Regions from separate parts of the Pannonibacter tanglangensis genome, predicted to be linked through region 3. Evidence: predicted binding sites of a transcription regulator. Region 3 holds the regulator's gene; each other region holds the start of a gene.

Region 1 (7,895 bases), on a different contig from region 3:
CAAAGCATAAAGCGCGCCGGCCCGGGTGAGCCTGCGCGCTTTGCATGGTTCCGCAAGGGAAGTCGGGCCAGTTCAGGGCCGGCCGGCGGCCGGCTCAGGCCCCGTTCGGACCCTTCGGCGAGAAATACTGCTCGAGCTTGTTCTTCACGCCATCGAAGTCCGCGGCCTCGGGAAGCGCATCCTTCTTTTCCGTGATGTTCGGCCACTTTGCCGCGTATTCGGCGTTCAGCTCGATCCACTTCTCCAGCCCCGGCTCGGTGTCCGGCAGGATGGCCTCGGCCGGGCATTCCGGCTCGCAGACGCCGCAGTCGATGCACTCGTCCGGATTGATGACGAGCATGTTCTCGCCTTCATAGAAGCAGTCCACCGGGCAGACTTCGACGCAGTCGGTGTACTTGCACTTGATGCAGTTGTCTGTGACGACGTAGGTCATCGCGATCCTCTTGCTGGCGGCCACTCCCGCGCCGCGCCCGTCCGGTCGCAGGGCCTGGTCCTGGCTGACATCCCGTTGCAGGTGTCCCTCGGAAGGTAAGCCTGATCTGGGGCGTTTGGGTACCTCTTTTGCCTTATCCTGGCAAGCAAACTAAGGCGACAGGGCCGGCCGGGAAAGAAAAGGTGATCCGTCTGCAGGCCCTTCAAGGGATGAACTTACTCCGGATCGTCCGTATCGCGCGTCATCGCGTCGGGATCAGGCCAGGGCGCCGCGTCTGGACCCCGCTGGACCGGGATGTCGGCAAAGCCGCCGGTGAAGGCCTCCATGCGCCGCCTGTCCCGCTTGGTCGGCCTGCCGGCGCCAGGGTCGCGGTGCGCGACCGGCGCTGGCGCTCCGCCGCTCTCGCGCGGAGGCGGGGGCGGGGACAGGTCGCGGTAAAGCAGATGTGCCTCCGGTGCCGGGCCACGCCGGTTGCCCAGCCCCAGCACCTCCAGCACGAGGACACGCCGCTCCAGCGCAATCGTCAGCACGTCGCCGATGCGGATCGCCTTGCTGGCGCTGTCGATCTTGTCCCGGTTGACGCGAACGTGGCCTCCGGTCGCAAGCTTCTGCGCCAGCGTGCGCGACTTCGTGACCCTGGCGAACCAGAGCCACTTGTCGATCCGCTGTGAGGGCTGCGGGCCTGCCGGAGGTGTCTGGCTCAGGACTTGCCTTTTTCCATGCTGGCCTTCAGCGCCATGAGCGCTGCGAAGGGCGAGTTGGGATCGATCGGCTTGTCGGCACGCGGCGCGCGGTCACGGTTGCCCTGATCCCGGTTGCCCTGGTCCCGGCCGCCCTGACCCTGCGGCTTGCCACCCTTGCGGTCATCCCGGCGCGGGCCGCCCCGGCGGTCTTCACCGCGCGAAGCCCCCTCGGGACGGTTGCCATCGCCACGGCGGCCTTCGGGGCGAGCGCCATCGCGTCCGCCTTCACGGGAGCCTTCCGGGCCACCTTCGCGCTTGCCCTGATGCGGACGGCGGTCGCCACGGCCCTGGCCACGGCCCTCACCCTGGCCTTGACCCTGGCCGCGATTGCGATCGCCACCACGGCGGGCTTCGCCTTCGGGCCGGCCACGGCGTTCGCCGCGGCCCGGACGCCAGATGTCGATGGTGACGGTTTCCAGCTCGGGTGCGTCGGCCGAAGCCTCGGCATTCGCTTCAGCGGCAGCCTGTTCCGCCGGGGCGGCTTCGGCAGCCGGGGCAGCCTCGGAAACCGCGTCGGGTGCCGGGATTTCAGCCGCGACATCTGCAGCTTCGGCGGTCTGTTCGGCCGAGGCTTCCGTCTCGACCGGTGCAGCCGCTGCCACGGCTTCGGGAGGCTTGGCCTTGGCCGCGACCGGGCGCTGGATCTCGCGCTTTTCCGCGCGGTAGCCGAGAGACTTCAGGATCTCCGCGAAGTCGTCGCCGGCGCAGCCGAGCAGCGAGGTCATGGCAACGGTCACGGTGAAGGCACCGCCCTGGGCAATCGCGCCCTCCGGCGGAGTGACCGAGGCATCGAGCGGCTTCCAGGCGATCAGCGGGCGGATCAGGTCGGCCAGCCGCTCAAGGATGTCGACGCGCACGGCGCGCGGGCCGCAGACGCGGAAGCCCACGACCTTGTACAGTGCCTTGTCGATCTGCGGATCGACCGTGATCGAGGTGCGGCCCGAGGCCGAGAGCTGCGGCAGCTCGGCCAGGCCCGGCATGTCCGGGCTGCCGTGCTTCAGCGCCCAGAGCTGGGCGAGCAACTGGCTCGGCGCCGGCTTCAGCAGGGCCGGCACATAAATGTTGTAGGCGCCAAAGCGCACGCCCAGCTTGCGCATGGAGGCGCGCATGTCCTGGTCGAGCTGGCGGATCTCGTTGGCCGCGTCCTGACGCTCGAGAATGCCGAGGCTCTCGTAGATGCGGAAGGCGATGCCGCGCGCCAGGCCCTCAAGGCCTTCGGCGTCCTTGAGGTCGATCAGCGGCTTCAGAAGGGTGCCGACATGGGCCTTGACCCACAGGTTCACGCGGTCCTGCACCTTGTCGCGGGCCGGACCGGTCAGATGCTCGTCGGCCAGCAGCACGAAGCCCGGCGCAAGCGCGTCGTCACCGGCGGTCAGCTTGGCGACCGGCTCGCCCTGCCAGCGGATGGTGCCGTCGCTGGAGAGAACGAAATCCTCGTTGGCCGCGCGCGACACCCGGTCGGCGCGTGCCTCGATCTCGCTGGCCAGCGCCTTCTGGGCGGCGGCGCGGACGGCCTTGCCTTCGGGGCTGTCCGAAACCGCGTCCGGTGCGAAGCGGAAGCCCTGCAGACGACCAATGTGCTGGCCCTCCACGAGCACGTCTCCACTTTGCGTGATTTCCGCTTCCAACATGGCGTTCTCTCTCAAACGTCTCATCAATACGCTTGTCCGCCTGTCCACGAAGCGCTGGGTCAAGCGTTCGTGCAAGGCGTCCGACAGTCTGTCTTCTATGCCGCGGGTGACACCCTGCCAGTAGGCGGGATCCTTCAGCCAGTCGACACGGTTGGCCACGAATGTCCAGGTGCGGATATGCGCAATCCGGTTCGCCAGAGTGTCGATATCACCATCTACCCTGTCAGCGAAAGCCACTTGACGCTGAAACCAGTCCTCGTCGACGTGGCCGTTGCGCACGAGCAACGTGTAGAGGTGGGTCAACAGGTCGGCATGGTTCGCCGGCGCGATCTTCCGGTAGTCCGGGACCTGGCACACGTCCCACAGCAGTTCCACGCGTGCCGGGCCCGTGGCCATGTCCCGGATATCGGGATCGCGCGCGGCATGTTCCAGAGCCTGGATGTCGTCCCCGACCGGCGCGCGAGTCAGTCCCTCTTCGCGCGGCGGCAGGTCGAGCGTCTCGCGCAGGCTCGTCAGCGAGGCAAAGTCGAGCTGGCTGTTGCGCCACTGCAGCACCTTCAGCGCATCGAAGCGGTGGCTCTCGATGTTCTCCACCAGCTCGTCGTCGAGCGGATCGACGCGGCCGGTCACCCCGAAGGTGCCGTCGCGCATGTGCCGTCCGGCACGTCCGGCGATCTGGGCCATCTCGGCCGGGGTCAGGGCCCGGTACTGGTAGCCGTCGAACTTGCGGTTGCCGGCAAAGGCGATGTGGTCGACGTCGAGGTTGAGCCCCATGCCGATGGCGTCGGTCGCCACGAGATAGTCCACGTCGCCGTTCTGGAACAGCTCGACCTGGGCATTGCGCGTGCGCGGGCTGAGCGAGCCCAGCACCACGGCCGCGCCGCCGCGCTGGCGGCGGATCAGCTCGGCGATGGCATAGACCTCTGAGGCGGAGAAGGCGACGGCGGCCGAGCGGGTCGGCAGACGGGTGATCTTCTTCGAGCCGGCATAGGTGAGCACCGACATGCGCGGGCGGGTCACCACGTTCAGCCCGGGGATCAGCTTCTCGAGCAGCGGGCGGATCGTTGCTGCACCAAGGAGCAGGGTCTCGGACCGTCCACGCAGGTTGAGGATCCGGTTGGTGAAGACATGGCCGCGGTCGAGATCGGCGGCGAGCTGGACCTCGTCGATGGCGACGAATTCGGTGTTGAGGTCGAGGGGCATGGCCTCGACGGTGCAGACCCAGAAGCGGGGCGTCTTCGGGATGATCTTTTCTTCGCCGGTGATCAGTGCCACCGCCGCCTCGCCGGCGCGGGCAACCAGACGGGCATAGACCTCGCGGGCGAGCAGGCGCAGCGGCAGGCCGATCAGTCCGGATGGCTGGGCCAGCATCCGTTCGATGGCGAGATGCGTCTTGCCCGTGTTGGTCGGGCCGAGCACGGCCGTGACGGTCTTCGCCCGGGCGGCCGGGGGCAACGGCAGGGTCTTGATCGGAGGCATCGCGGCGGGTGCTTCGTTGCGGCCTTGGCGGTTGACGGCCCCCGGGAGGTGCCGCTTGGGTCCTGACTGTGAGGGCCGGTGTCCGGGATCCGCTGTTCTGGATCCGCTCCCGCCCGCGTCACGCGAGGCTGGATCAGGCCGGGTCGAAGGGCTGTCTAGCACAGCCGGTTGCGCTCTGTCCTGCCCTCTTTTCGTCCTGTGCCGGCAGCGTCCGGATGCACGCAGAACGAGTCTGGAACAAAGAAAGTCCGAATCGCTGACATTGGACGATTCAGGATTCGTTCCCTACGACATCTTGTTCCCGCGACAGGTCTTCGTACGAAATCGTGAATCTGCTCAAGGATTTGGCGCGTCCTTCGACTCGGACTCGAGTCCGCGGGCGAATCCCGTCAAGCGTCAAGATCTGGTTAAGCCGGCCGGAAATCTTGCAACCCCGCTTTGCAACCTTCGGCACCGAAAGGGAACGCAGCGCGGACGAATCGCGGATCAGGCTCCGTTCCTGTCCTGTTCCTCCCGGATCTGGGGGGGCGTCCGCCAAGGCCCACCAGATGATCGATGTGCCGTCTGATTGGTTTCTGATGAAACTGTTGTGCCTGATCCCGGTTTTAACTTAGGTGTCCCGAATTGGGGCGTCGGGGTGATCTGGAGGATCGTTGACCGATAGGTCAGCGATACTGGCCCTTTCCTTGCACATCATCCCTTTGTATGAGTTGTCGCCGTCAATCCGAGGGAGGGTACGGGCTTGAGCATCCGCAAGATACTTGTCGCCAACCGGTCAGAAATCGCAATCCGTGTATTCCGTGCGGCCAATGAGCTTGGCCTGAAAACCGTGGCCATCTTCGCGGAGCAGGACAAGCTCGCCCTGCACAGATTTAAGGCAGATGAAGCCTATCAAGTAGGCAAGGGGCTGGGTCCGATCGAGGCCTACCTGTCCATCGACGAGATCATCCGCGTGGCCAAGCTGTCGGGCGCGGATGCGATCCATCCCGGCTACGGCTTCCTGTCGGAGAGCCCGGAATTCGCCGAGGCCTGCGCGCAGAACGGCATCATCTTCATCGGGCCGCAGCCGGAGACCATGCGCCGGCTCGGCAACAAGGTGGCCGCGCGCAACCTTGCGATCGAGGCCGGCGTGCCGGTCATGCCGGCAACCGATCCGCTGCCGGACGATCTGGAAGAGATCAAGAAGCTGGCCGAGGGCATCGGCTACCCGGTGATGCTGAAGGCGTCCTGGGGCGGCGGTGGCCGCGGCATGCGCGTCATCCGCGACGAGGCGACGCTGGTGCGTGAGGTCGTGGCTGCCAAGCGCGAGGCCAAGGCCGCGTTCGGCAAGGACGAGATCTATCTGGAGAAGCTGGTCCAGCGGGCGCGCCACGTCGAGGTGCAGATCCTGGGCGACAGCCATGGCAACCTCGTGCACCTGTTCGAGCGCGACTGCTCGATCCAGCGCCGGCATCAGAAGGTCGTCGAACGGGCGCCGGCCCCCTATCTCTCCGAAGATCGCCGGCGGGAGCTGTGTGACTACGGTCTGAAGATCGGCAAGGCAGTCGACTACTGCGGCGCGGGGACGGTCGAGTTCCTCATGGATGCCGACACGGGCGCGATCTACTTCATCGAAGTCAATCCGCGCGTGCAGGTCGAGCACACGGTCACCGAACAGGTCACCGGCATCGACATCGTCAAGGCGCAGATCCGCATTGCCGGCGGTGCGGCGATCGGCACCGAGGCCAGCGGCGTGCCGGCGCAGGCCGACGTGCGTCTCAACGGCCATGCCCTGCAGTGCCGCATCACAACGGAAGACCCGGAGCAGAACTTCATCCCGGACTACGGCCGCATCACCGCCTACCGCGGTGCCACCGGCTTCGGCATCCGCCTCGACGGCGGCACGGCCTATTCGGGCGCGGTCATCACCCGGTTCTATGATCCGCTGCTGGAAAAGGTCACGGCCTGGGCACCGAGTGCCGAAGAGGCCTGCCAGCGCATGGACCGCGCCCTGCGCGAGTTCCGCATCCGCGGCGTTGCCACCAACCTGGTGTTCCTCGAGAACATCATCGGTCACCCGGCCTTCCGCGCCAACAACTACACCACGCGCTTCATCGACGACACGCCGGAGCTGTTTGCGCAGGTGAAGCGGCAGGACCGCGCCACCAAGCTCCTGACCTACATTGCCGACGTGTCCGTCAATGGTCATCCCGAGACCCGCGGGCGGCCGCGTCCCGGCAAGGATGCGGCGGCGCCGGTGGTGCCGGATTTCGGCGACGTCAAGCCGGAGGGCACCCGCAACCTGCTCGACACGCTTGGCCCGCGCGGCTTTGCCGACTGGATGAAGGCGCAGCCGCAGGTGCTCGTCACCGACACGACCATGCGCGACGGCCACCAGTCGCTGCTGGCCACGCGCATGCGCACGCATGACATCGTCGCCATCGCCGATGCCTATGCCAGCGGCCTGCCGCAGCTGTTCTCGCTCGAATGCTGGGGCGGGGCGACCTTCGACGTCGCCATGCGCTTCCTCACCGAGGATCCCTGGGAGCGTCTGCGGCTGATCCGGCAGAAGGCCCCCAACATCCTGCTGCAGATGCTGCTGCGTGGCTCCAACGGCGTCGGCTACACCAACTATCCCGACAACGTGGTCCGCTTCTTCGTGCATCAGGCGGCGACGGCCGGTGTCGACGTGTTCCGCGTGTTCGACTGCCTGAACTGGGTGGAGAACATGCGCGTCTCCATCGACGCGGTGCTCGAGACGGACAAGCTCTGCGAGGGCACGCTCTGCTACACCGGCGACCTCCTGGACAGCGCGCGGCCGCAGTATGACCTGAAGTACTACGTCGGGCTGGCGAAGGAGCTCGAGAAGGCGGGTGCCCATATCCTCGGCGTGAAGGACATGGCCGGCCTCCTGAAGCCGGCCGCCGCGCGGGTGCTGTTCAAGGCGCTGAAGGAAGAGATCGGCCTGCCGATCCATTTCCACACCCACGACACGTCGGGCATTGGCGGCGCCACCGTCCTGGCGGCGGTCGATGCCGGTGTCGATGCCATCGACGGAGCGATGGACGCCTTCTCCGGCAACACCTCGCAGCCGTGTCTTGGCTCCATTGTCGAGGCGCTGAAGGGCTCCGACCGCGATCCTGGCCTGTCGGCCGATGCGATCCGCCGCATCTCGTTCTACTGGGAGGCGGTGCGCCATCAGTATGCGGCCTTCGAGAGCGACCTGAAGGGGCCGGCCTCCGAGGTCTATCTGCACGAGATGCCGGGTGGCCAGTTCACCAACCTCAAGGAGCAGGCGCGCTCGCTTGGCCTTGAGACCCGCTGGCACGAGGTGGCGCAGGCCTATGCCGACGCGAACATGATGTTCGGTGACATCGTCAAGGTGACGCCGTCGTCCAAGGTCGTCGGCGACATGGCGCTGATGATGGTGAGCCAGGGCCTGACCGTGACCGATGTGGTCAACCCGGACAAGGACGTGGCCTTCCCGGATTCGGTCGTGCAGATGCTGCGCGGCGACCTGGGGCAGCCGCCGGCTGGCTGGCCGAAGGCGCTGCAGGACAAGGTGCTGAAGGGCGAGACCCCGATCACCGTCCGGCCGGGGTCGCTCCTCAAGTCGGAGGACATCGAGGC
Region 2 (7,895 bases), 1.1 Mb from region 3:
GCGAGTTCAGCCTTGAGGGCGGCAAGACGGGGCTTGCCAACGCTCGGATCGGTGGGGGTGTCGAATGTCTGGAACATGGCGCGACACTAGCCACAGGTTGCGCGCCGCGCAATGCCGTCGAGGCCGCGAGGGCGCCGGAAATGGTTAAGAATCCGTATCGTGCTGCAGTGCAATACCATTAATTCGCACATGCGAAATCCGCAGGGCTGGCATGCGATTCCAAGCCTTTTCGCCAGCCGGACCTGACCGCATATATCGGGCAACAAGGGCCGGGACTACGGCCCGGATCCACACACGGAGTTGCACAAATGGCCCTTTCCACTGCCACCTCGACCGGTCTTATCGGTGAAGGCCGCCGGCCGGCCCGCAGCCTGTTCCGCCGCGCCTTCGATCACATGATCGCTGCCCGCGAGAAGCAGGCCCTGCGCCACGTCAACAGCTATCTTCTGTCGCTCGACGACGCCACGCTGGCTCACTACGGCTACGACCGTGACGAGCTGAAGCGCCAGGGCGCGGCAGCGACCCTGCTCTGATCTCTCCGGGGCGTCGCGGACGCAGCGGAGATCGGGCAGACCCCGAGCAAAAAAGGCGGCCTGCGGTCAGATGACCGCAGCCGCCTTTTTCCATCTGGACGCAGACATCCCGGACAAGCCGGCGGCGCGACCGCCGCCGTGCCGGCTTCAGGCGGCGTGAACACCGCCGCGCACGAGCGTGAGCGTCAGCCAGCCGTTCTTGTCCCAGCGCCGCACGAGCCGGAACCCCTGTGTGCCATAGGCAAACAGGATGCGCGGACCGTCCTCGACGCGCAGCCCCGACAGGATGAGCGTGGCATCCCCGGTCATCCGCGACGAGATCGACCTGGCCATCTGCATCAGCGGCCGGGCGAGAATGTTGGCAATGACGAGGTCGAACGGCCCGAACTCCGCAAAGCGCCGGTCCTCGACCCCGGCCGCCGTAAAGGTGCGGATCAGATGCGGCACCTGGTTCAGGACCGCGTTTTCCTGCGCGGTGCGCGTCGCCACCGGGTCGATGTCGGTGGCAACGACCACCTGCCGCGCGAGCTTTGCGGCCGCAATCGCCAGCACGCCGGTGCCCGTGCCGAGATCGAGGATCCGGTCGAAGTGCCAGCGGCCGACCAGCCGGTCGATCTCGCGCAGGCAGCCTTCGGTGGTGCCGTGATGGCCGGTGCCGAAGGCGAGCGCCGCCTCGATCTCGATGCCGATCGCGCCGGCCGGCACCTTGTCGCGGTCATGCGAGCCATGCACGACGAAACGTCCGGCCCGGACCGGTGCGAGGCCCTCCAGGCTCTTCTGCACCCAGTTCAGATCCTCAAGCAGCTCCGCCTCGACGGGCGCCGCGAAGGCGTCCGGGCCGACGCGCTCCTGCACCTCGGCGATGGCCTCGTCCGGCTCGAGCCCGAACAGCAGGACCTCGACCGCCCACACGCGTCCGTCGGGCGTGAACTCGTAGACCGTAACCGGGTTGCCCTCGTCCTCGAAGGCGCGCTCGATGACGCCATAGATGCGCTTGGCTTCCTGTTCGTCGGCGGCGATCCGCACTCTGACCGTCTGCATGGTGACCTCCGCCAGATATCCGGCCTGATGTTCTCGAAGCGCCGATATAACCGGAGCCCCGGGCCGCGGCCAGCGGAAACAGTCCCGTCCCTGCGCCGGCTTCGGGCCCGCAGGACCCCAGGTCCGTGCGGCGCGCCGGGCTCAGCCGGCCCGTGGCAGCAAGATGCGCGCCGTCAGCCCGCCCCCCGGCGTGTCGTCCAGCTCCAGCCTGCCCCCGTGGCCTTCGGCAATGGCGCGTGCGGTCGCAAGCCCGAGGCCGAAGCCGGTTGCCTGGCCCATCCCCTGCCCGTCGGCCACGGTCCGCGCCGCATCCCCGCGCTCGAACGGCTCGATCAGGCGCAGCTTCTCCGCGCTGGACAGCCCGGGACCATGGTCGGCCACCTCGATCAGGATCTGGTCCTCCCGCGCAAAGGCCCGCACGTCCGGGATGCCTGCATGGCGGTGGGCATTGTCGATCAGGTTGGACACTGCCCGGACCATTTCGCTGGCGCGACCATGCACGGTCAGCCCGGGGGCACAGGTCAGCGTGACGGTCTGGCCCATGTCCTCATACTGGTCCTGCACCGACAGGAGCAGGCTCGGGAGATCGACCGGTCCCGTGCGTTCCCCGGTCCGGCCCTCGCGCAGGAAGGTAAGCGCGCCATTGATCTGGGCCTCCATCACCGCAAGGTCGGCGAGGTTGCGATCCTTCTGGTCGCCGTCATCCATCAGTTCGAGCCGCAGGCGCAACCGGGTCAGCGGCGTGCGCAGGTCGTGACCGATGGCCGCCAGCATGCGGGTGCGCCGGTCGATGAGATCGCGGATGCGCACCTGCATCCGGTTGAAGGCTGAGGCTGCCGCCCGCACCTCGCGCGGACCGCGCTCGGTGACGATGACCGGTTCCGCCTGCCCCTCGCCGAACACCGACACCGCCCGCTCCAGGTCGGACAACGGCCGCACCAGCGTGCGCAGGGCCCAGACCAGCAGCATGGCAAGACTGAGCGCCAGGAAGAACAGGATCTGCAGGAAGGGGCTGCCGATGAGCGGCGGACCGCCGCGCTTCGCCAGATGCTCGGCCCTGAGCCGCGTGCCGTCGGCGAGCGAGAACTCCACCACCACGCCGCGCTCTGGCCCCATCGGCATGGAGCCGAGAAAGCGCATGCCGGCATCCAGGTCTCGCGGCGGCGTGATCCGGTCCTGCAGCGCCGGCGGCACGCCCAGCAGCGGCTCGGACGGGTCGACCAGATGCAGCTCGTATCGCCGCGTCGCCGCGTTGATGTCGCGGATGAGGCCGGGACGCTCGGCCGGTGCGGCCTCGTTCAGGAGATGGACCGTGCGGCCCAGCAGCAGCATCTGCGAGATCGCGTCGGAATGGGGAGCCGTTGGCCGCAACAGGGCAAAGAAGGCGAAGACGAAGGTTGTGATGAGGATCAGGGCGGAGATCATCACCAGCATCAGCTGGGCCGCGATGCGCTCCGGCCAGAAATAGGCGATCAGGCGCGTCACGCCGCGCTCACTTCGGCGACGAACTCGTAGCCGCCGGCCCGGACCGTGCGGATGTACTGGCCGCCGCTGGACGAGGGATCGAGCTTGGAACGCAGGCGGCTGACCAGGATGTCGATGTTGCGGCCGGTGGAGCTGGTGCCGACGCCGGTCGTCAGGTCGACAAGCTGGTCGCGCGACAGGACCCGGCCCGGTCTTTCGCAGAACACCTGCAGCAGCGCCAGTTCCGCCGGCGTCAGCGTCACGACCGAGCCGCGCGGGCTGTGCAGCGTGTGCGCGACGCAGTCGAGCGTCCACCCGTCGAAGCTGAGCCGGCGCGCCTGCACCGAGGGCATCGCCGCGCCCAGGTCCATGCGGCGGAACAGGGCGCGGATGCGCGCGATCAGCTCGCGCGGGTTGAAGGGCTTGGCGAGATAGTCGTCCGCACCGACCTCAAGCCCGATCACCCGGTCGAAGTCGTCCGACTTGGCCGAGACGATGATGATCGGGATGGCGCTGGCCGCCCTGAGCCGGTGGCAGATGCTGAGCCCGTCCTCTCCCGGCAGCATCAGGTCAAGGACGACCAGGTCGATCCGGTTGGTCGCCATCTGCTGTTCCATCTCCGCGCCGCTGCGCGCGACGGACACACGCCAGCCATGGCTGGTCAGATGCCGCTCCATCAGGGTCCCGATTTCGGGATCGTCTTCGACGATGAGGATGTGCTCATGGGTACGCATGGCCGCAATATGCAGCCTTGCCCGTGTTGCGACAACATCTTTTGCAGAAGCTTTTCTGGACGTTTCCGAGAAAGTCCAGAACAGAGACAGCATCCACAGAGATCAGCACATGTAGTTTTCACCGCATCACCGTGCAGCGACACGGTGACCGACTGCCGACGCGCGCCGCGCCCGTCCGGATGCTGCGGCAATCCGGCTCAGTGGCGTTCGACGAAACTGTCGATCACCCGCTTCTCGCCCGCCTTCTCGAAGTCGATCGTCAGCTTGTTGCCCTCGATTGTCGTGATGCGGCCATAGCCGAACTTGATGTGGAACACCCGCTCGCCGACCGTGAAGCTGGAGGGGGTGTCGGACACCGATTTCGCCACGAGCTGTCCCTCGATGGTCAGCGGCCCTTGCGCCCTCGTGCGGGAGGAACGCATGTCGGAGCGGTTGCCGTGGTCCTGACTCCCCGCCTCGCGCGCGCGCTGCGCCCGCTGCCAGCCCGGCGTCGAATAGGTGTTCTGGAACGGATCGCGGGCGTCGAAGCGGGAGACGCCATAGGCGTTGCCGCCGCCATAGCCGCCACCGCTGTAGCCGCCGTAGCGGGTGGAGCTTTCCACCACCTCGACGTGGCGTTCCGGCAGCTCGTCCAGGAAGCGCGAGGGAATGCTGGACTGCCACGAGCCGTGGATGCGGCGGTTGGAGGCAAACCAGATCTTGGCCCGCTTGCGCGCCCGGGTGATGCCGACATAGGCCAGCCGCCGCTCTTCCTCGAGACCAGCCCTGCCGCTTTCATCCAGCGCGCGCTGATGCGGGAACAGCCCCTCCTCCCAGCCCGGCAGGAACACGGTGTCGAACTCCAGCCCCTTGGCCGAATGCAGGGTCATGATCGACACCGCATCGGCGGCATCGGCCGTATCCCGGTCCATCACCAGCGCGATGTGCTCGAGGAAGCCCGGCAGCGATTCGAACTCCTCCATCGAGCGGATGAGTTCCTTGAGGTTGTCGAGACGGCCCGGCGCTTCGGCAGAGCGGTCCAGCCGCCACATCTCGGTGTAGCCGCTCTCGTCCAGGATGATCTCGGCCAGTTCCGAGTGCTTCATGTGAACCAGCTGCGCCCGCCAGCGGTCGAGGCTGTCGACGAGATCGGACAGCGCCTTGCGTGCCTTCGGCTTCAGCTCTTCCGTGCGGCAGAGCTGCGTGGCGGCCTCCAGCAGCGGGATGCGGCTGGCGCGGGCCAGTTCATGCACCAGCTTGAGGCTCGCCTCGCCGAGGCCCCGCTTCGGCGTGTTGACGATGCGCTCGAAGGCCAGATCGTCCGCCGGCTGCACCACGCAGCGGAAATAGGCCATGGCATCGCGGATTTCGGCCCGTTCATAGAAGCGCGGGCCGCCAATGACCCTGTAATTGAGACCGAGCGTGACGAAACGGTCTTCAAACTCGCGCATCTGGAACGACGCGCGCACGAGGATGGCGATCTGGTTGAGCGAATGGCCCTTGCTCTGCAGCGCCTCGATCTCCTCGCCGATGGCGCGGGCCTCTTCCTCCGAATCCCAGGACGAGGCGACCGTGACCGCTTCGGCTTCCGGGTCCTTGTCGTCGGTGAACAGCGTCTTGCCGAGGCGGCCCTCGTTGTGGGCGATCAGATGCGAGGCCGCGCCCAGGATGTGGCTGGTGGAGCGGTAATTGCGCTCCAGCCGCACCACGACGGCACCGGGGAAGTCGTGCTCGAAGCGCAGGATGTTGTCCACCTCCGCGCCGCGCCAGCCATAGATCGACTGGTCGTCGTCGCCGACGCAGCAGACGTTGGAATTGCCCTGGGCGAGCAGGCGCAGCCACAGATACTGCGCCACGTTGGTGTCCTGGTACTCGTCCACCAGCATGTAGCGGAAGCGGCGCTGGTAGTCCTTCAGCACATCGGGCTGCGTCTTGAACAGGGTGATGCAGTGGAGCAGCAGGTCGCCGAAATCGGCCGCGTTCAGCACCGACAGGCGGTCCTGGTATTCGGCGTAGAGCTTGCGGCCCTTGCCGTTGCCGAAGGCCCGCGCCTCGCCCTCCGGGATGTCCTTCGGCGTCAGGCCGCGGTTTTTCCAGCTGTCGACGAGCGAGGCGAACATGCGCGCGGTCCAGCGCTTCTCGTCGAGGCCCTCGGCCTGGATCACCTGTTTCATCAGGCGCAGCTGGTCGTCAGTGTCCAGGATCGAGAAGCCCGACTTGAGGCCGACCAGCTCGGCGTGGTTGCGCAGGATCTTGACGCAGATCGAATGGAACGTGCCGAGCCAGGCCATGCCCTCGACGCCCGGGCCGATGTAATGGGCGATGCGCTCCTTCATCTCCCGCGCGGCCTTGTTGGTGAAGGTGACGGCGAGGATCTGCGACGGCCAGGCGCGCTGGGTGGCAAGGATATGCGCGATGCGGGTGGTCAGCACCCGGGTCTTGCCGGTGCCGGCGCCGGCCAGCACCAGAACCGGGCCATCGACGGTTTCCACCGCCAGCCGCTGTTCCGGGTTGAGACCGGCAAGATAGTCAGCGGCTGCCGCCTGGGGCGTGCCCTGCCGCGCCGCGAGCGCCCGGGCGGCAATGCCCCCGCCCTGCGGACGATGCGCGGGCGCCGGCTGCGCCGGCCCCTGGTCATAGGCCGCGTCGATCTCGCTCCAGTCGTCGGAAAATCCCGGGGGCACGCTCATCATCCTGCCGCATCTCGTTTCTGGCTGAGAACAATATAGCAACAATGGCGGCGAGAGCGAGGCGGATGGCTGCGTTTTCCCGTGGTGTGAGGGGGTGGCGGACTGCATAAAACGTGCACAAACACGAAAAGCACGACAAGATTGCAAAGAGGCTATCGGCAGGGATCCATGACGTATCACGTCTACATTCTGGCCAGTCGCATGCACGGAACGCTCTACGTCGGCGTGACGAATGATCTTGCACGCCGCGTGGACGAGCACAGGCGAGGCTTGGGCTCACGCTTCACACGGGAGCATGGCGTTACGCGCCTCGTCTTCTACGAAGGTTTCGAGGATGTGGAGGCCGCGATCGCTGCGGAAAAGCGGTTGAAGCGATGGCATCGGGCCTGGAAGGTTCAGCTGGTCGAGCGGAACAATCCCCTCTGGAAGGACCTTTATCTTGAGCTGAACATGTGACCCGCCTTCCGCTGTCACCTCGGACGAGAGCGAAGCGGAGATCCGGGGCCTACTCGTTTGCAGAGCAAAGGAGACGGGCACGGTCGCGCCACAAGCTGCCGTGAGGATGTGCGACGCCCGTGGCAGCGCTGAAGTACACGCAGCACCGCTCTGGAAGCGAGTAGGCCCCGGCTCTCGCGTTGCTCGGCCGGGGTGACACGGAGAGGGTGTCGCTCCCATGCGGCATGTGCCTTCGCGCGGAGAATGCCCCAGACCGAGGTGTCACCCCGGACGGAGCGAAGCGGAGATCCGGGGCCTACTCGTTTGCAGAGCAAAGGAGACGGGCACAGTCGCGCCACAAGCTGCCGAGAGGATGTGCGACGCCCGTGGCAGCGCTGAAGTACACGCAGCACCGCTCTGGAAGCGAGTGGGCCCCGGCTCTCGCGGTGCTCGGCCGGGGTGACACGGAGAGCGGGATGGCCGGAGAGGCTTGAACGGAGACGACGATCCAGTCCCTCACCCGCCGACCAGGTCGAACCACTCGTCTTCGGTGATGACCTCGATGCCGAGGTCCTGGGCGGTCTTGAGCTTGGAGCCGGCGCCGGGGCCGGCGACGAGGAGGTTGGTCTTCTTGGAGACAGACCCCGCAACCTTGGCGCCCAGCCGTTCGGCCATGGCCTTGGCCTCGTCGCGGGTCATGCGCTCCAAGGACCCTGTGAAGACGACGGTCTTGCCGGCCACCGGCGAGCCGGAGGCGTCGATCTTCTCGGCGTCCAGCGGGGTGACCTCGGCGAGCAAGGCCGCAAGGGCTTCGCGGTTGTGATCCTCGGCGAAGAACTGCACCACGGCTTCGGCCAGCGTCTCGCCGATGCCGTCGACGGCGTTGAGATCGGCCCAGGCGTCGCTGGCGTGATCGAGCGCGGCCGTCATCGCGGCCTCGAAGGCGCCCCAGGAGCCATAGGCGCGGGCGAGCAGCTTGGCGTTGCCCTCGCCGACATGGCGGATGCCGAGGGCGAAGA
Region 3 (7,895 bases):
GCAACTGTCGCGGTGTTTAGCACAGGCGCGCGGACGGGCAAACGGCCGCATGCGCCGGCCGGACCGGGGCAGGGGACAGGGCCCGACGCGGACCTGCACCCGGGTCCCGCCCGCAACGGCACCAGCGGAAAGGGAGCCCGGTCCGCGGGCATCCATGCGTCAGGGCGAGGAGACAGCCCCGGAAGACGGTCGCGCGGATGACGCCCCGCAGCCCTCGCACGCCCCCGCCGGGTCATTGCGGTCACGGGCCCGCGCCGCCGCCGGGGCCTGGCCGCCGGCACGGGCGCTGCGCATCTGGTGGAACCCGCGCCGCCCGTCGCCGGATGCCCGCGCCGCTCCGCCGGCCGCGCGACGCTCGGCGGAAGACCATCGGCTGCTGCACGTTGCCTTTGCCTTTGCCGCCGGCGTCGGCCTCTATTTCAGCCTGCCGCAGGAACCGGCGCCTGGCGTCCTTCTCGGGCTCGCCGGAGCGCTCGCGGCCTGGATCGCCCATCGGCATCTCGGCGGCCGGACGAGTGTGCCGCTGCTGCTGCTTGCCGCGCTGGCCTGCGGCCTTGCGGCCGGGGCACTGCGCACGGCAACGGTGGCCGCACCGGTCCTGCAGACGGCCCGCAGCACGACCCTGACCGGGACGGTGCTCTCGCTTACGCCCACCGCGAGCGGCAGCCAGCTCGTTCTCGCGGTGGAGACGGCGGACGGGCTCGGCCGGCAGACGCCGCCCGCCCGGGTCCGTCTGAGCCAGCGCGGCAGCCAGGGCGAGGGGCTCCTGCCGGGCGACCGGCTGCGGCTCTCGGCCCGCCTGCTGCCGCCCTCCGGTCCGGTCCGTCCCGGCAGCTACGACTTTGCCTTTGCGGCCTTCTACCAGGGCATCGGGGCGACCGGCTTTGCCTTCGGCACGCCCGAACGGCTGCAGCCGCGCGCCGACAGCCGGGTGCTCGACGCGCTTGCCGCGGTCGACCGCCTGCGCCACGCCGTTGCCCGCGAGGCGGAGGCCGTGCTGGGACCGGGCGACGCCAGCGCCATCGTCGCCGCCCTCCTCGTCGGGCTGCGCGGACACATCTCGGAGGCCGCCGATGCCGACCTGCGGGAGGCCGGCCTGTCGCATGTGCTCTCGATCTCCGGCCTGCACATGGTGCTGTTTGCCGGCGGCATGTACTGGGTGGTGCTGGCCGGACTGGCGCTGGTCCCGGGCTTCGCGCTGCGCCTGCCGCTGCACCGGATCGCGGCTGGCGCAGCCCTCCTGGCGGCGACCTGCTACCTGTTCCTCTCCGGGGCGAGCGTTCCGACCCAGCGGTCCTACCTGATGATCGCGCTTGTCTTCATCGGCCTGATGACCGGCCGGCGGGGGCTCAGCCTGCGCAGTGTCGCCCTGGCGGCCCTTGTTCTGCTGGCCTGGCGGCCGGAGGATCTGTTCTCGCCCGGCTTCCAGATGTCCTTTGCTGCCGTCATCTGCCTGATCGCCGCCTATGACGACCACGGCCGGCATCGCCGGGCGAGCCGGGACCGGCGCAAGGCACGCCGGCCGGCCGGTCCTCTTGCCGCAGTGCTCGGCGGGCTCTGGCTGTGGCTTGCCGGCCTTACGGCCACCTCGCTCATTGCCGGCCTCGCGACCGGGGTCATCGGGGCCTATCATTTCGACCGGTTGTCGCCCTATGGCCTTGTCGGCAACCTGCTCGCCATGCCGGCCGTGTCGCTTCTGGTGATGCCGGCCGGGGTCGCGGCCTTCCTGCTGCAGCCTCTCGGCCTTGCCGCACCGGCGCTGCATGTCATGGGCGAGGGCATCGGGATCATGCTCTCGGCCGCCCGCTTCACCGCAGGTCTGAGCGACACGGACGGCGTCATCGGAGCGCTTCCCGCCGGAGCGGCGCTGGCGCTCACGGGGGCCGTGTTCTGGGGCTTCCTGGCCGAGGGCCGCTGGCGGCTCCTCGCCGCAGTGCCGACCGTGGCCGGACTGGTGCTGTGGGCCGCGCATCGCCCGCCCGATCTCTACATCGGCGAACGGGGCACCCAGGTGGCGGCGCGCGATGCCGACGGGGTGTTGCGGGTCAATGGCGGCCGCATCGGGTTTGCCGCCGAAGTCTGGCTGACCGGAGAGGGCATTGCGGACCGGCATTTCTCAGCCCACAGGCCTGTCCCGGCGCAAACGCGCTGCGACCCGCTCGGCTGCGTCATCGACGCCCACTCACCCGGGCAGAGCCGACCCGCTCCGACCGGCAGTGCGCGCCCCGACGCCCCGACACGCGCCCCGGCCAGCATCTCGACCAGTATCCCGGCGAGCGCCCCCGTCATCGCTGCGGCCAGCGCCCCCCTCGGCGAACCGGCCCGGCTTTCGGTCAAGGCCCCAATCGGCGCCCCAATCAGCGTCCCAGTCAGCGCAAAAGCCGAACTCCCCGTCGGCGCGCCGGCCCGCGCGCCGGCCACCCGAGCCGCACCGGTCAGCGCGGCTGACCCGGAGGCTGGCTCAAGGCTGGACGCGGACCCTATGAATCCCCTCGGCCCGGGCGCTGACCGAGGCTCCGGACCTCGTCCCTCTCCGGGCGTCCAGACTGGCAGCCACGCTGCCCACCCCACTGACCTCCAGACTGACCTCCTGGCTGGCCTGCTGGCTGACCGCCAGACGGCCCTCCAGGCTGACCTCGTGGCTGGCCCCCGTTCTGGAAACCATCCGGGCCTTCGCTCTGGCCCCGCCGGTGCTGGCCCTTCCGGTGCTGGCCCGGACCAAGAGGCAGGCCAGGATCAAGGAGCAGGTCAGGATGAAAGAGCAGGCCAGGATGAAGGAGCAGGCCGGGGCCCGGACAGCGATCAGCCCGACGCCCCGCCGCTTCGCATTGCGCTGAGCCGCAAGCTTGAGGCGCTGGAAAGCGACTGTGCCCGCGCCGACATTCTCGTCACGGCACTGACCGCACCGCCCGGATGCGCTGCGCCGCTGATCTTCGATGCGTCGCGCCGCGACCTCGGTGTCGTGGCGATCTGGCTCGCGGACGACGCGGCTCTGCCCGACGCCAATCAGACGGGAGGGGAGCAGGCCAGCAGTGCCCCGGCCCAAACAGACCTTACCCAAACTGCCCTGGCCCAAACCGACCCGGCTCAAACCGACCCGGCGCAAACGCACCCGGCCCAAACTGCGCCAATGCAAACGGACCCGCGACAGACGGATCCGGCCCAGCCTGGCCCCGGCCGGACCGATCCGGGCCGCAGCCAGCCTCTCGGCCATGACCCTGCCAGACCTGAACTTGCCAGACCTCAACTTATGAGACCTGAACTTGTGAGACCTGACCCTTCGAGACCTGACGTCACCAGGTTGGCGACACTCAGGATCGAACGCATCGCCTACAGCCGCCCGCCGGGACACCGCCCCTGGCAGTTGCCCGTGGGACGGGGAGGCCCGCTCCCGTCGGCTCCCACTTTGCCTGATCCCGCTCTGCCTGATACCAGTCCACCTGATACCAGTCCACCTGATCCCGCTCCGCCGGACCCAGACGGCGATCCCGGCGCCGCCCCGGCCCCCTGAGACAACCGGCAGGCACCGGCAGCCTCCGCCGCAGTCACACCTGTCGCCGGCACACCTGCCGCTGCCACACCTGTTGCCGCCAAACCTGCCACGGCCAGACCAGCGGCCGCCGGGGCCGTCATCTGGTCCCGACTGCAACAGGCCCGATCCCGGACCGTAAAGGCATGCGCGCCCTGCGCCAGATGGCAAAGGCCAGTCGGCAAACGGGGTATGTGCGGCGCGTCAGTACTGCCGGAACAGCGCGACCAGCTTGCCCTGCACGCGCACGCGGCCGGGACCGAAGATCCGGGTCTCGTAGGCCGGATTGGCCGCCTCCAGCGCGATGGAGGCTCCCTTCTTGCGCAGGCGCTTCAGGGTCGCTTCCTCGTCATCGACCAGGGCCACGACGATGTCGCCGCTCTCGGCCGAATCCGTGCGCCGGATCAGCACCGTGTCGCCATCGAGGATGCCGGCCTCGATCATGGAATCGCCGCGCACCTCGAGTGCGAAGTGCTCGCCGCGTCCGATCAGGTCCTGCGGCACGGAAATGGTGTGGCTGTGGGTCTGGATCGCCTCGATCGGCACGCCCGCGGCAATCCGGCCCATCACCGGGATGGTGCTGATACCGGCCGGCATCTCGGGCTCGGCCGCGCGCGGCGGTGGCGGCGTCTGCGCCTTGCCGAGCGAGCCCTCGATCACGGAGGGCGCGAAGCCCTTGCCGCGCGGCGCGGCAAGGCCGGGCGTCATGGAGTCCGGCAGGCGCACCACCTCCATGGCCCGCGCCCGGTTGGGCAGGCGCCGGATGAAGCCGCGCTCCTCGAGGGCGGTGATGAGGCGATGGATGCCCGACTTCGACCGGAGGTCGAGCGCGTCCTTCATCTCGTCGAAGGAGGGCGGCACGCCGGTCTCTTTCAGCCTCTCGTGGATGAACATGAGCAGTTCATGTTGCTTGCGGGTCAGCATGGCGAATCCTCTCGGGTCGCGTCGGTACAAATCATGAACGCAGGTTACCTGTTCACACTGTGTTCCACAAGTCTTAAGGTGAGGTTAGCGGGATGTTCCGGCGGGCGAGGTCATGGACGCACGGCCTCCGGCCCGGTAGGAAGGGGCAGTTGTCGCCCGGGCGTCCCGACGGGACGCCGCCAGATGGATGAGCCGCGCATGCCAGACCAGTCCGCCACCGACGAAGCGGGGGAGCGCGCCGCGCCCCGGACGGGCGGCGCCGCCGATGCGGTTGCCGCGCTTGTCGATGCGTTTGCCGCCCGCCGCCCGTTGCGGGCCGGGGCCTTCATCGTCACGCTCTATGGCGATGTGGTCGTCCCCCGGGGCGGCTCCCTGTGGGTCGGGCATGTGATCGAGGCCTGTGCCCGCGTCGGCATCAGCGAGACGCTGGTGCGCACCGCCGCGTCGCGGCTGGTGGCTGCCGGCAGGCTGGAAGGCACGCGGGTTGGGCGGCTTGGCTATTACGGCCTGACTGCGGCGGCACATGAGGAGTTTGCCGCGGCGGCCGACCGGCTCTATGCCCTGCCGCGCGATGGTTCGGGACCTGCCACCTTCACCCTGGCCCTGCAGGCCGGGTCGGCAGCCGGGGAGCCACCGGACCGGGCAAGCGGCTTCGTGCCGCTGGCGCCGGGGGTGGCCCTGGCGGCGGGGCATCGACCGGTTCCCGCCGGCTGGGCCGGGCTCACGGCCGCCTCCGACGACCTGCAGGGGCATGACAGCCTGCGTGCGGCGGTGCGGCAGGTCTGGGCCCTGGACGATCTCGAGGCGGGCTATGCCGCCTTCATCGACCGGTTCAGCCGCCTTTCGGACCTGCTGGCGGCCGGTGACCGGCTCGCGGATGGGCTGACGGCCCTGTCGGCCCGGCTGCTCCTCGTCCACGGCTTTCGCGCGCTGGCCCTGAGGGACCCGGACCTGCCGCCCGCGGCCTTGCCGCAGGACTGGGCGGGCGACCGGGCGCGGCGGCTCTTCGCCCGCCTCTATCTCGCGCTGAGCCCGGCTGCGGATGCGCAGGTGTCGAGCTTCACCGGGCTCGAGGGGGCGCTCGAGGCGGTGACCCCCGGGGTGCGGGCGCGGCACGCCCGTCTGGGCGGCTGACGCCCCAGCTTTTGAATGGCAGGCCTCTCAATGGCCGGCCTCTCGATGCCTGGTCGCCCAAGTCCCAGCCTTGCACGACCCGGCCTTGCACGACCCTGACGGCCCGGTTCCGTTCGGGTGTGGCCGGGGTCGGTTCTGGCGGAATCGAGACGGCGCGCCGGTTGCCGGGAAGACCTTGACGCACAGCGAGGCGAGGCAAGGCCAGACCCGGGCACACCGGAACGGCGGCCCTGCAGGCAATTCTCGCCCGCGCGGCCCGCACCGGAAGCCGGCAGAATGGCAGCCGGGCAAGCGGCAGCCGCGACAAGACGAGCCGGAACAATGGCAGCCGTGACATTTGTAGCCGTGACATTTGTAGCCGCGACGTTTGCAGCCGCGACAAAGGCGGGTGCGGATGGCAGATCGGGGATTGTGCGGGGGAGGGCACAGGCAGCCCCGCCGGGCGCAAGGGGTCGCTCGAGCGGGACTGCCTGTTCGGGAGGTTTCTGACCAGGGAAACCTGTCCTAGAAATGGGGTCGGCGCGCCCCCGTTCAAGACCGACAGCCTCATTCCTTCGGTGGATCCGCTGCGTCATCCGGCGTCGGCTCACCGCAACGTGTCACAGAAAATCAAAAAAAACCTATTGCAGTGTGATGAAACTCTGCATATGGTGACCGTGCGGTCGATGAATTGAGGGTGAGGCTCAGCTCTCGAACGCCAGCTGGTCTGAACAGGCCCGCGTGACAGTTTCTGGGGACGCTTCTGAGGGAGGAAGTGGATGTCCGACGCCTTTGTCTGCGACGCAGTCCGCACGCCGATCGGCCGCTATGGCGGGGCGCTGTCGTCCGTCCGCGCCGACGATCTGGCCGCCGCGCCGCTGGCCGCGCTCGTGTCCCGCCACCCGGGTCTCGACTGGAGTGCGGTCGAGGACATCATCTTTGGCTGTGCCAACCAGGCCGGCGAGGACAATCGCAATGTCGCCCGCATGGCGGGGCTGCTGGCCGGGCTGCCCGTTTCGGTTCCCGGCACCACGGTCAACCGCCTCTGCGGCTCGGGCATGGATGCGGTCGGCATGGCCGCGCGGGGCATCCGGGCTGGCGACTATGACTTCGTGCTGGCGGGCGGCGTCGAGAGCATGTCGCGGGCGCCCTTCGTCATGCCGAAGGCCGACACGGCCTTTTCCCGCAGTTCTGCAGTTTACGACACCACCATCGGCTGGCGCTTCGTCAACCCGAAGATGAAGGCTGCCTTCGGCATCGACTCCATGCCGGAAACGGCGGACAATGTTGCGGCGGATTTTGGCGTATCCCGCGCGGATCAGGACGCCTTTGCAGCCCGCAGCCAGGCCCGCTGGGCCACTGCGCAGGAGCAGGGGCTCTTTGCGCAGGAGATTGCGCCGGTCGAGGTGAAGCGGGGCAAGGGCGAGACCGTCCTGGTTGCCGTTGACGAGCATCCGCGCCCGGGCACGACGGCCGAGCAGCTTGCCAAGCTCAAGGGCGTCAATGGTCCGGAGCTGACCGTGACGGCGGGCAATGCCTCCGGCGTCAATGACGGCGCTGCCGCGCTGATGCTGGCGAGCGAGGCAGCGGTGGCCCGTCACGGCCTGACGCCGATGGCGCGCGTTGTCGCGATGGCTGCGGCCGGGGTCGAGCCGCGCGTCATGGGCATCGGCCCGGTGCCGGCGGTGCGCCGGGTTCTGGCCAAGGCGGGGCTGACGCTCGACCAGATGGACGTGATCGAGCTGAACGAGGCTTTCGCGGCGCAGGCGCTGGCGGTGCTGCGCCAGCTTGGACTGGCCGACGATGCGCCCCATGTCAATCCGAACGGCGGGGCCATCGCTCTGGGGCATCCGCTCGGCATGAGCGGCGCGCGGCTGGTCACGACGGCCGCCTATCAGTTGCAGCGGGTGCAGGGGCGTTATGCGCTCTGCACCATGTGTATCGGTGTCGGGCAGGGCATTGCCCTGATCCTGGAACGGGTGTGAGCACCGGGACCCGAGGGTCCCGACAGGTCAGTTCGAGCTTCTGGAGGACGCGCATGTACGCACAGATGGTGAAGACCGACGCCAGCCGGGTGAAGACCCTGGAAGAGATGAACGCCGACGAGCGCACCTTCCAGCAACGGCTCGACGACGGCATCAAGATCGAGCCGAAGGACTGGATGCCGGAAGGCTACCGCAAGACCCTGATCCGGCAGATCTCGCAGCATGCCCATTCGGAGATCGTCGGCCAGCTGCCGGAAGCCAACTGGATCACCCGCGCCCCGACGCTGGAGCGCAAGGCGATCCTGCTGGCCAAGGTGCAGGACGAGGCCGGCCATGGCCTCTAT

The links. Region 3 encodes LexA, which represses DNA repair genes until DNA is damaged. Its sites were predicted from a motif close to TGTTCNNNNTGTGTTCNG; they were not measured.
Region 1: GWI72_RS19390 (helicase-related protein) is a predicted target of LexA. The motif match lies at 4,509-4,526, and genes of this name have one in related genera.
Region 2: GWI72_RS01910 (ATP-dependent helicase) is a predicted target of LexA. The motif match lies at 6,468-6,485, and genes of this name have one in related genera.

The regions. Positions count from the first base shown of each region.
Region 1 is NZ_JAABLQ010000004.1:166,991-174,885, forward strand. It holds gene fdxA (ferredoxin FdxA) at 95-433, opposite strand; partial or broken gene GWI72_RS19385 (RNA-binding S4 domain-containing protein) at 742-1,137, opposite strand; gene GWI72_RS19390 (helicase-related protein) at 1,134-4,286, opposite strand; gene pyc (pyruvate carboxylase) at 5,029-7,895, shown strand, end outside.
Region 2 is NZ_JAABLQ010000001.1:402,068-409,962, reverse strand. It holds gene GWI72_RS01935 (aminopeptidase P family protein) at 1-77, opposite strand, end outside; gene GWI72_RS01930 (hypothetical protein) at 309-533, shown strand; gene GWI72_RS01925 (50S ribosomal protein L11 methyltransferase) at 681-1,574, opposite strand; gene GWI72_RS01920 (ATP-binding protein) at 1,716-3,059, opposite strand; gene GWI72_RS01915 (response regulator) at 3,056-3,772, opposite strand; gene GWI72_RS01910 (ATP-dependent helicase) at 3,970-6,441, opposite strand; gene GWI72_RS01905 (GIY-YIG nuclease family protein) at 6,610-6,897, shown strand; gene ligA (NAD-dependent DNA ligase LigA) at 7,393-7,895, opposite strand, start outside.
Region 3 is NZ_JAABLQ010000001.1:1,479,971-1,487,865, reverse strand. It holds gene GWI72_RS06730 (ComEC/Rec2 family competence protein) at 155-3,511, shown strand; gene lexA (transcriptional repressor LexA) at 3,734-4,453, opposite strand; gene GWI72_RS06720 (PaaX family transcriptional regulator C-terminal domain-containing protein) at 4,652-5,587, shown strand; gene pcaF (3-oxoadipyl-CoA thiolase) at 6,346-7,551, shown strand; gene paaA (1,2-phenylacetyl-CoA epoxidase subunit PaaA) at 7,605-7,895, shown strand, end outside.